Prosthecomicrobium sp. N25: one gene and its partner. The protein of the gene in region 1 interacts with the protein of each later gene in a pairwise test. Links are inferred from orthologs where the notes say so. Each region holds a gene or a part of one and is shown in the gene's direction. Other genes may lie near its edges.

Region 1 (4,537 bases):
CGTCCTGCGCCAGGCCGGCGCAGAGTTCGTGGTTCAGGATGCCGCGGGTATCGGGCGTGAGGGGCAGAAGGGCGACCAGGATGTCGGTCCTGGCGAGGAAGGGCTTCAGGCCCTCGGCCCCGGCATAGATCTCGACACCCGGCACGGGATCGCCGCGACGACTCCAGCCGGCGACCCTGAAGCCGATGCGGGCCAGCACCCCGGCGGCGTCGCGGCCGAGCACCCCCATCCCCATGATGCCGACGCGGGCCGCACGGGCCGGCGGCTGGTCGCGCTTCAGCCACTCCCGCCGCGCCTGCGCCTCGGCATAGAGGTCGACCCGGCGGTGGTGGCGGAGCACGTGCAGCACGACATACTCGGTCATCCGGGCGGTGAGGTCCGGATCGGCGACGCGGACCAGCGGGACGGCCGGCAGGGTCGGATCCGCCAGCAGCGCGTCGACGCCTGCGCCGAGGTTGAAGATCGCCTGCAGGTTCGGCAGGCGGGCGAGGAGCCCGGGCGGGGTCTTCCAACAGGCGGCGTATCGGACCGCGGCCGGATCGAAGGGCTCGCGCGCGTCGAGCACGGGCGGCGACCCGGGCTCCTGCCGGAAGCGGCGGACCCAGTCGTCCGGCGACCAGCCCTGGATGGCGACGAGCAGGCTCATGTCGGTCTCCTCGGTGGCACCGCTCCGGCGGGCCTCTCGAGCGCGTCACTCTCCGGCGATGCGCACCGGGGCCGGACCGGCCTCGGCGTTTCCGGATAGCGCGTCCGCGGCGCCCAGGTCCAGGCCGACGATGCGCTCGCCGCGACGGCCGATGCGTCCGGCGGAGACGAGGATGCGGTCGAGGTCCTGGCCGGCCTGGGCGTGGTGCACCTTCAGCTTCTCCACGCGCTCGGCGAGCCGGCCGACGTCGTCGAGGAGGTGGCCGACCTCGGCCTGGATGACATGGGCCTGTTCGCGCAGGCGGTGGTCGCGCAGGACCGCCTGGACGACCTGGATCGACAGCAGCAGCAGGGACGGCGAGACGATGACGACGCGGGCCCGCTGGGCGCGCTGGACGACGTCGTCGAAGCGCTCGTGCAGGTCGGCGAAGATCGATTCGGAGGGGACGAACAGGAAGGCGGTGTCCTGGGTCTCGCCCGGGATCAGGTATTTCGAGCGGATGTCGAGCACGTGCCGCAGGACGTCGCGGCGGAAGCGCTGGGCGGCGAGCTTCGCCTCGTCCTCCCCGGCGGCCTGGCCCAGGGCCGTCCAGGATTCGAGCGGGAACTTGGCGTCGACCACGAGGGGCGCGGCGCCGTTCGGCAGGTGGATCAGGCAGTCGGGCCGGACCCCGGTGGAGAGCGTCGCCTGGAACGCGTAGGCGGCGGGCGGCAGGGCATCGGCGACGATCGCCTCCATGCGGCCCTGGCCGAAGGCGCCGCGGGCCTGCTTGTCGGCGAGGATCGCCTGGAGCGAGACCACCTGGCCGGAGAGGTCCTGGATGGTGCGCTGGGCACGGTCGATGACGGCGATGCGCTCGTGGAGCTTGGAGAGGCTCTCGCCGGTCGCCCGCGAGGTCTCGGCCATCGAGGAGCCGAGCCGGTGGGTCAGGCCGTCGAGCCGGTCGGTCACGGCGCGGGCGAGCTCGGCCTGGCGGGCGCCGAAGACCTCCGCCATGGTCTGCATGCGGCCGGTCATCTCGGCCTGGAGCTTCGCCACCTCGGCGAGGCGGAGGTCGAGCTCGCGGGCCTTCTCGGCGGCGAGGACGTCGGCCGCCGCACGGGCCCGGGCACGCCGCGCCAAGGCGGCGGTGGCGAGCCACAGGCCGATCAGGGCGGCACCGACGGCGAGGGTAGCCTCGCCGGTCGAGGGCGGGCGGCCGAGGAGGGCGGAGAGGGCGTCCAGCATGGGCCGCAGACTAGAACGATTCGGGTACGCCGGGGGTTAACGCGGACGCCCGCCGGAGCCGCGGATTCCGTTGACCCGGGCCGGCTTCTCGCCTATTTCGGGGCCATGTCCACTCTCGGCATCATCATCCTTCCCGACGCCCGGCTGAAGCAGCCGTCCGAGGTCGTTTCGAGCGTCGACGGCTCGATCCGGAAGCTGCTCGACGACATGCTGGAGACCATGTACGCCGCGCCGGGCATCGGGCTCGCGGCCGTGCAGGTCGGGGTCATGAAGCGGGTGGTGACCGTCGACGTCTCGAAGGAGGAGGAGAAGCGGGACCCGCTCTTCCTCGTCAACCCGGAGATCGTCTGGTCCTCCGAGGAGCGCTCCACCTACGAGGAGGGCTGCCTGTCGATCCCGGACTACTACGAGACCGTGGAGCGGCCCGCGCGCGTGCGGGTCAAGTATCTCGACCGGCAGGGCGAAGCCCGCGAGCTCGAGGCGGACGGGCTGCTCGCCACCTGCCTGCAGCACGAGATCGACCACCTGGACGGGGTCCTGTTCATCGACCACCTGTCGAAGCTGAAGCGCGACCGGGTGATCAAGAAGTTCCAGAAGCAGGCGAAGATGAAGGAGCTGGGGATCGGCTGACGGCGCGCCCGTCGCCGGATCCCGCTGCGCGGCCGAGCGCCGCCGCCATCGACCGTTTCGTCCCGTCGCGCTATAGAGCCGCGATCCCGACCAGGCCGGACCCGCCGCCATGAGCCTTCGCGTCGTCTTCATGGGCACGCCCGACTTCTCCGTGCCGACGCTCGTCGAGATCGTCGGGCAGGGGCACGAGGTGGTGGCCGTCTACGCGCAGCCGCCGCGGCCGGCCGGGCGGGGCCTCGCGGAGACGAAGTCGCCCGTGCAGCGCCAGGCGGAGGCCTTCGGGATCCCGGTCCTGACCCCGGCGAGCCTCAAGGGCGAGGCCGAGCAGGCCGCCTTCCGGGCGCACGGGGCCGACGTCGCCGTGGTGGTCGCCTACGGGCTGCTCCTGCCCAGGCCGATCCTGGAAGCCCCCGCGGAGGGATGCCTGAACCTGCATGCCTCGCTTCTGCCGCGCTGGCGGGGCGCCGCGCCCATCCACCGGGCCGTGATGGCGGGCGACCGGGAGACCGGGGTCGAGGTCATGCGCATGGAGGAAGGCCTCGACACGGGGCCGGTCTGCATGGCCGAGCGCACGGCGATCGGGGCGGACGAGACAACGGGCGACCTGCACGACCGCCTCGCCCGGCTCGGGGCCGACCTGATGGCGCGGGCGCTGGCCGCCCTGTCGCGCGGCGGCCTCGGCTGCGTGCCGCAGGCGGCGGAGGGGGTCACGTATGCCCGCAAGATCGACAAGGCGGAGGCGCGGATCGACTGGACGCTCGCGGCGGCGTCCGTGCACGATCGGATCCGCGGCCTGTCCCCCTTTCCGGGCGCCTGGTGCGAGATGCCGCTCGGCGGCCGGACGGAGCGGGTCAAGATCCTGCGCTCCACGCTCGTCGCCGGACCTGAGGTCGCGCCGGCCGGACCGGGCGAGCCCGGGACGGTGATGGACGACGGGCTGGCGGTCGCATGCGGGACCGGGGCGATCCGGCTCGTCGAGTTGCAGCGGGCCGGCGGCCGGCCGCTCCGCGCGGGCGATTTCCTGCGCGGCACGGCGGTGCCTCCCGGCACACGGCTCGGCTGAGGGCGCCATGGCGGGAGGCCTCACGATCGACGGGGTGACGAAGGCCGAGGCGCCGGCGATCCGGGATCTGCTGACCGCGGCCTTCGGGGGCCCGGCGGAGGCCGACCTCGTCGATGCGCTGCGGGCCGGCGGCTTCGTCGCGCTCGAACTGGCGGCGCGCGACGAGACCGGGCCGGCCGGATACCTCGCCTTCTCAAGGCTCGCGGTGGCGGCGCCCAACGAGCGGCGACGGGCGCTCTGCCTCGCCCCCCTGGCGGTGCGGCCGGACCGGCAGCGGCGCGGGATCGGGACGGCGCTGGTGCGCGAGGGGCTCGCCCGGCTGGAGGCGTCCGACGAGGACATCGTGCTGGTGCTCGGCGACCCCGCCTACTACGGCCGGTTCGGCTTCCGGCCCGGGCGGCCCGACCGCATGGAGACCCCGTATCCGCATCCGGAGAACCAATGGCTGGTCCTGAAGGACCGGCCGCTGCCGCTCCGCCTCGCCCTGCAGTATCCGCCGCCCTTCGCGGCGCTCGGCTGACCATGCCGCGCTTCCGGCTCACCCTCGAGTATGACGGCGGCCCCTATGTGGGGTGGCAGCGGCAGGCGAACGGGCCGTCCGTGCAGGGCGCCGTGGAGACGGCCTTGCGTGCCATGACGGGCGAGGAGGCGGTGCTCAAGGGAGCCGGGCGGACCGACACCGGCGTGCATGCGGTGGGCCAGGTCGCCCATGTCGACCTGGCGCGGGACTGGCCGGGCGCCGTGCTGCGCGACGCGCTCAACTTCCACCTGCGCGAGGAGCGGGTCGTGGTGCTCGCCGCGGCGCGGGTCGGGGAGGACTTCGACGCCCGCTTCTCGGCCGTCGGCCGCCATTATCTCTACCGCCTGATCGACCGGCGGACCCCGCTCGCCCTGGAGCGCGGACGCGCCTGGCACGTGCGCACGCGCCTGGACGTGGAGGCCATGGACGCGGCCGCCAAGCGGCTCCTCGG
Region 2 (4,556 bases), 510 kb from region 1 along the record:
TCGAGGGAGCCGGCGAGGCGCAGGAGCTCGACGGCATCCTGGCCGGGGGCGACCTCGACGGCGATCAGGCGGGCACCGCCGACCGTCAGCGTTCCGGTCTTGTCGAACATGACGGTCCGGATGCGGGCCAGGCGCTCGAGCGGCCCGCCGCCCTTGACCAGCACGCCGCGCGACGCCGCGCGGCTGACGCCGGAGATGAAGGCGACCGGGGCGGCCAGGATGAGCGGGCAGGGGGTGGCGGCGACCAGGACGGCGAGGGCCCGGACCTTGTCGCCGGAGAGCCACCACGCGAAGGCCGCGACCGCCATCGCGAAGGGCAGGAAGGCGAGGGCGTAGCGGTCGGCCATGCGCACGAACGGCGCCTTGGCGGTCTGCGCGGCGGTCACCATGCGGACGATGCCGGCATAGGTCGAGGCGCCCGCGGTGGCGCGGGCCACCATCTCGAAGGTCTCGCCGGCGTTGACGGTGCCGCTGCGGACCGGCTCTCCCGGGCCGCGCTGCACCGGGATCGGCTCGCCCGTCAGGGCCGCCTCGTCGAGGGTGGCCGAGCCCACCGCGACCGCGCCGTCGACCGGCACGACCTCGCCGGCCCGGACGACCAGCCGGTCGCCGACCGCCACGGCGTCGACGGGCACGTCGATGGCGTCCTCGCCCTGGCGGCGGTGCGCCGTGCGGGGGGCGCGGTCGACGAGGCCGGCCAGCTCGCGTTCGGCGCGCCCGACCGCGAAGTCCTCCAGGAGGTTGCCGCCGGCGTACATGAGCGCCACCACGGCGCCGGCGAGCGTCTCGCCGAGAGCGAGGGCGGCCGACATGGAGAGGAGCGCGACGGCGTCGACGCCGACGCGGCCGGCCAGGAAATCCTTGATGATGCCGGTCGCGAGCGCCACCACCACGGGAACCGTGCCGGCCCCCCAGATCCAGAGGGCGATGTCGTGGCGGCCGGCGGCCCAGACGAGCAGGCCGGCGGACAGGCCCGCCAGGGCGATGGCCACGAGGGCGCGCTTCAAAAGCCGTTCGGAAATCATGCGGCCGGTTCTAGCAGGTCCCTTGCCGTCGCGGATCCGTGGTTTCAGGGAGGCCGGAGCCGTGGTTCGACGAAGGACCGAGCCGTCCGCGGCCAGCGCGGGGCTCCTGCGGCTTGACATCGCGGCCGCCTTCAGGCTTCTGACCCGGTGCGGCCCGGCGCGAGCCGGTCCGCGAGAGGATCCGCCTGTCATGTCGCCCGTCGTCGCCTCGACGAAAACGAAAGAGACCATGACCGCCACGGCGAAAGCCGTCGGCTGACCGCGGCCTTTTTCCCCCGATGCCCTCTCCCGGCGGGGTGAGAGGGCAAGTCCCGGGCCCGAGCGGCACCGGGGCGGCGCGAGCGGGGGAGGACCGGACAAGCTTTGGGGTTCGCATCATGGGTTACAAGGTCGCTGTCGTCGGCGCCACGGGCAACGTGGGCCGTGAAATGCTCGATATCCTCGCCGAACGCGGCTTCCCGGCCGACGAAGTCGTGGCGCTCGCCTCGCCGCGCTCGCTCGGCACCGAGGTCTCGTACGGCGACAAGACGCTGAAGACCAAGGTGCTGGACCACTACGACTTCTCCGACACGGACATCTGCCTGATGTCGGCGGGCGGGTCGGTCTCCAAGGAGTGGTCGCCCCGGATCGGCGCGCAGGGCTGCGTGGTGATCGACAACTCCTCGGCCTGGCGCTACGACGCCGAGGTGCCGCTGATCGTGCCGGAGGTGAACGCCGACGCCATCACGGGCTTCACCAAGAAGAACATCATCGCCAACCCGAACTGCTCGACCGCCCAGCTCGTCGTCGCGCTGAAGCCGCTGCACGATGCCGCGACGATCAAGCGCGTGGTGGTGGCGACCTACCAGTCGGTCTCGGGCGCCGGCAAGGACGCCATGGACGAGCTCTTCCAGCAGACCCGGGCGGTGTTCGTCACCGATCCGATCGAGCCGAAGAAGTTCCCGAAGCGGATCGCGTTCAACCTCATTCCTCACATCGACGTCTTCATGGAGGACGGCTACACGAAGGAGGAATGGAAGATGATGGCCGAGACCAAGAAGATCCTCGACCCGAAGATCAAGCTCACGGCCACCTGCGTGCGCGTGCCGGTGTTCATCGCCCATTCGGAGGCGGTCAACGTCGAGTTCGAGCGGCCGATCTCGGCCGAGGAGGCGACCGACATCCTGCGCGAGGCGCCCGGCTGCCTCGTCGTCGACAAGCGCGAGCCCGGCGGCTACATCACGCCCTACGAGGCGGCCGGCGAGGACGCCACCTACATCAGCCGCATCCGCGAGGACGCGACCGTCGAGAACGGCCTCGCCCTATGGATCGTCTCCGACAACCTGCGCAAGGGCGCGGCCCTCAATGCGGTTCAGATCGCCGAGGTGCTGGTCAACCGCAAGCTGATCCAGCCGAAGGCGCGCAAGGCGGCCTGACGCGGTATCCTGCCTGGTGACGTGACGGACGGGGCCCGCGAGGCCCCGTCTTCGTTCGCGGGAGGACCGGGGACCGCATGACGCCGATCAGCTTTGCGCGAGCGGGCGTGGCCGGGGTTGCAATCCCGCCATAGGTTCGTGCTTTCGTGCCCGTGACCCTCGCCGTTTCCGGATCCCGCCTATGTTCAGCCGCTTCGAAACCCTGGTCAGGCCGACCGCGCAGGGCGCGCCCTCGGCGCCGCCGCGGGGGCTCCTCCCCTTCTACTGGTTCTTCGTCTCGCAGATGCGCGGGCTCTTCGCGGCGCTGCTGGTGATCGGCTTCCTGCAGGCGGCGGTGGACGCGGCGATCCCGGTCATCATCGGGCGCACCGTCAACATGGTCTCGACGGTGCCGCGCGACCAGCTCTTCGCCACCATGGCGCCGACCCTGCTCGGCATGGCGGCGGTGATTCTGATCGTGCGGCCGGCGGTCCTGCTGGCGCAGGGGCTGGTGCAGCACCAGGCCATCTTCCCGGGCCTCACCAACCTGATCCGCTGGCAGAGCCACTGGCACGTGGTGCGGCAGAACCTCTCCTTCTTCCAGAACGACTTCGCGGGCCGGATCGGCAGCCGGGTGATGGAGACCGGCTATGCGCTCCGGGCGAGCGCGGTCTCGCTGATCTCGGTCGTCTGGTACCTCGCCGCCCTCGGCATCGCGGCCGGCGCCATCATGGGGGCCGCGGACCCCTGGCTCCTGATCCCGATCGGGATCTGGATCCTCGCCTACATCGGCATGCTCGCCTATGTGGTGCCGCGCGTGCGGGAGGCCTCCAAGGCCATCGCGTATGCGCGCTCGGGGCTCGTCGGCCGCATCGTAGACAGCTACACCAACATCCAGACCGTCAAGCTCTTCGCCCGCTCCGCCCACGAGGACGCCTATGTGCGGGAGGCGGTCGACTGGCACACCGGGCGCATGCTGGCGCAGATGCGCTGGTTCACCCTGCTGTCGCTCAACCTGGCGCTTCTCTCCGGATTCCTGATCGTGGCGACCGGGGCGGTCTCGCTCGTCCTCTGGTCGGAGGGCGCGATCGGGCTCCAGACGGTCGCCACCGTGCTGCCGCTGACCCTGCAGATCTCCAGCGTCTCGAGCCGGGTCGCCTACGAGACCACGCAGATCTTCGAGCAGTTCGGCACCGTCCACGAGGGCATGGAGACGATCGCGCAGCCGCACGGCCTGACGGACAAGCCGGGCGCCCGCCCGCTCACGGTCGACCGCGGCGAAATCCGCTTCGAGGACGTGGCGTTCCACTACGGCCGGGAGTCCGGCGTCATCGAAGGCCTGTCGCTGACGGTCCGGCCGGGCGAGAAGATCGGCCTCGTGGGCCGCTCGGGGGCCGGCAAGTCGACGCTCGTCAACCTGCTGCTGCGCTTCTACGACCTGGAATCCGGGCGGATCCTGATCGACGGCCAGGACATCGCGGGGGCGACTCAGGAGTCCCTGCGCGAGCAGATCTCGGTCGTCACGCAGGACACCTCGCTGCTGCACCGCTCCATCCTCGACAACATCCGGTACGGCCGCCCCGAGGCGAGCCTGGAGGAGGTGGTGGCGGCGGCGCGGCTCGCGCATGCGCACGAGTTCATCCTGGACCTGGAGGACTGGAAGGGCCGACGCGGCTACGACGCCCACGTGGGCGAGCGCGGCGTCAAGCTCTCGGGCGGGCAGCGGCAGCGGATCGCGATCGCGCGGGTGATCCTCAAGGACGCCCCCATCCTGATCCTCGACGAGGCGACGTCGGCGCTCGATTCCGAGGTGGAGGCGGCGATCCAGTCCAGCCTCGAGGACCTGATGGAGGGCAAGACCGTCATCGCCATCGCGCACCGGCTGTCGACGATCGCCCGCATGGACCGGCTCGTCGTGCTGGATTCCGGGCGCATCGTCGAGCAGGGTTCGCACGACGACCTGCTCGGGCTCCGGGGCCACTACGCGCGGCTGTGGAACCGGCAGTCGGGCGGCTTCCTCGGCGACGAGGAGGCGGACGGCCGGGCCGGCGAGGACGGGCGTGCCCCGGCAGCGGTCGCCTGACGGACGGTCAGGGTCTGGGCAATTGCCTAGGAAGAGTGCGCAGGTCACGCAGAG

What was found. Proteins that work in one complex are often made in the same cells at the same time.
Region 2: the proteins of def (region 1) and WBG79_RS17315 interact in binary tests that used the Escherichia coli proteins (3 or more experiments, as listed by UniProt). The link is inferred for Prosthecomicrobium sp. N25 from one-to-one orthologs.

Annotation. Positions count from the first base shown.
Region 1 is NZ_JBBCAT010000002.1:18,911-23,447, forward strand. Bases 810-3,740 are described here. They hold def (peptide deformylase), read left to right. Parts: upstream 810-1,978; coding sequence 1,979-2,503; downstream 2,504-3,740. Other genes in these bases: WBG79_RS14845 (DNA recombination protein RmuC), read right to left, coding at 810-1,873; fmt (methionyl-tRNA formyltransferase), read left to right, coding at 2,613-3,566; WBG79_RS14860 (GNAT family N-acetyltransferase), read left to right, coding at 3,574-3,740. Outside these bases: WBG79_RS14840 (2-hydroxyacid dehydrogenase), read right to left, coding at 1-646; more of WBG79_RS14845, read right to left, coding at 692-809; more of WBG79_RS14860, read left to right, coding at 3,741-4,086; tRNA pseudouridine(38-40) synthase TruA, read left to right, coding at 4,089-4,537. UniProt on the Escherichia coli protein: Removes the formyl group from the N-terminal Met of newly synthesized proteins. Requires at least a dipeptide for an efficient rate of reaction. N-terminal L-methionine is a prerequisite for activity but the enzyme has broad specificity at other positions.
Region 2 is NZ_JBBCAT010000002.1:526,196-530,751, forward strand. Bases 472-3,421 are described here. They hold WBG79_RS17315 (aspartate-semialdehyde dehydrogenase), read left to right. Parts: upstream 472-1,402; coding sequence 1,403-2,440; downstream 2,441-3,421. Other genes in these bases: WBG79_RS17310 (heavy metal translocating P-type ATPase), read right to left, coding at 472-1,025; WBG79_RS17320 (ABC transporter ATP-binding protein), read left to right, coding at 2,622-3,421. In the rest of the region: more of WBG79_RS17310, read right to left, coding at 1-471; more of WBG79_RS17320, read left to right, coding at 3,422-4,502.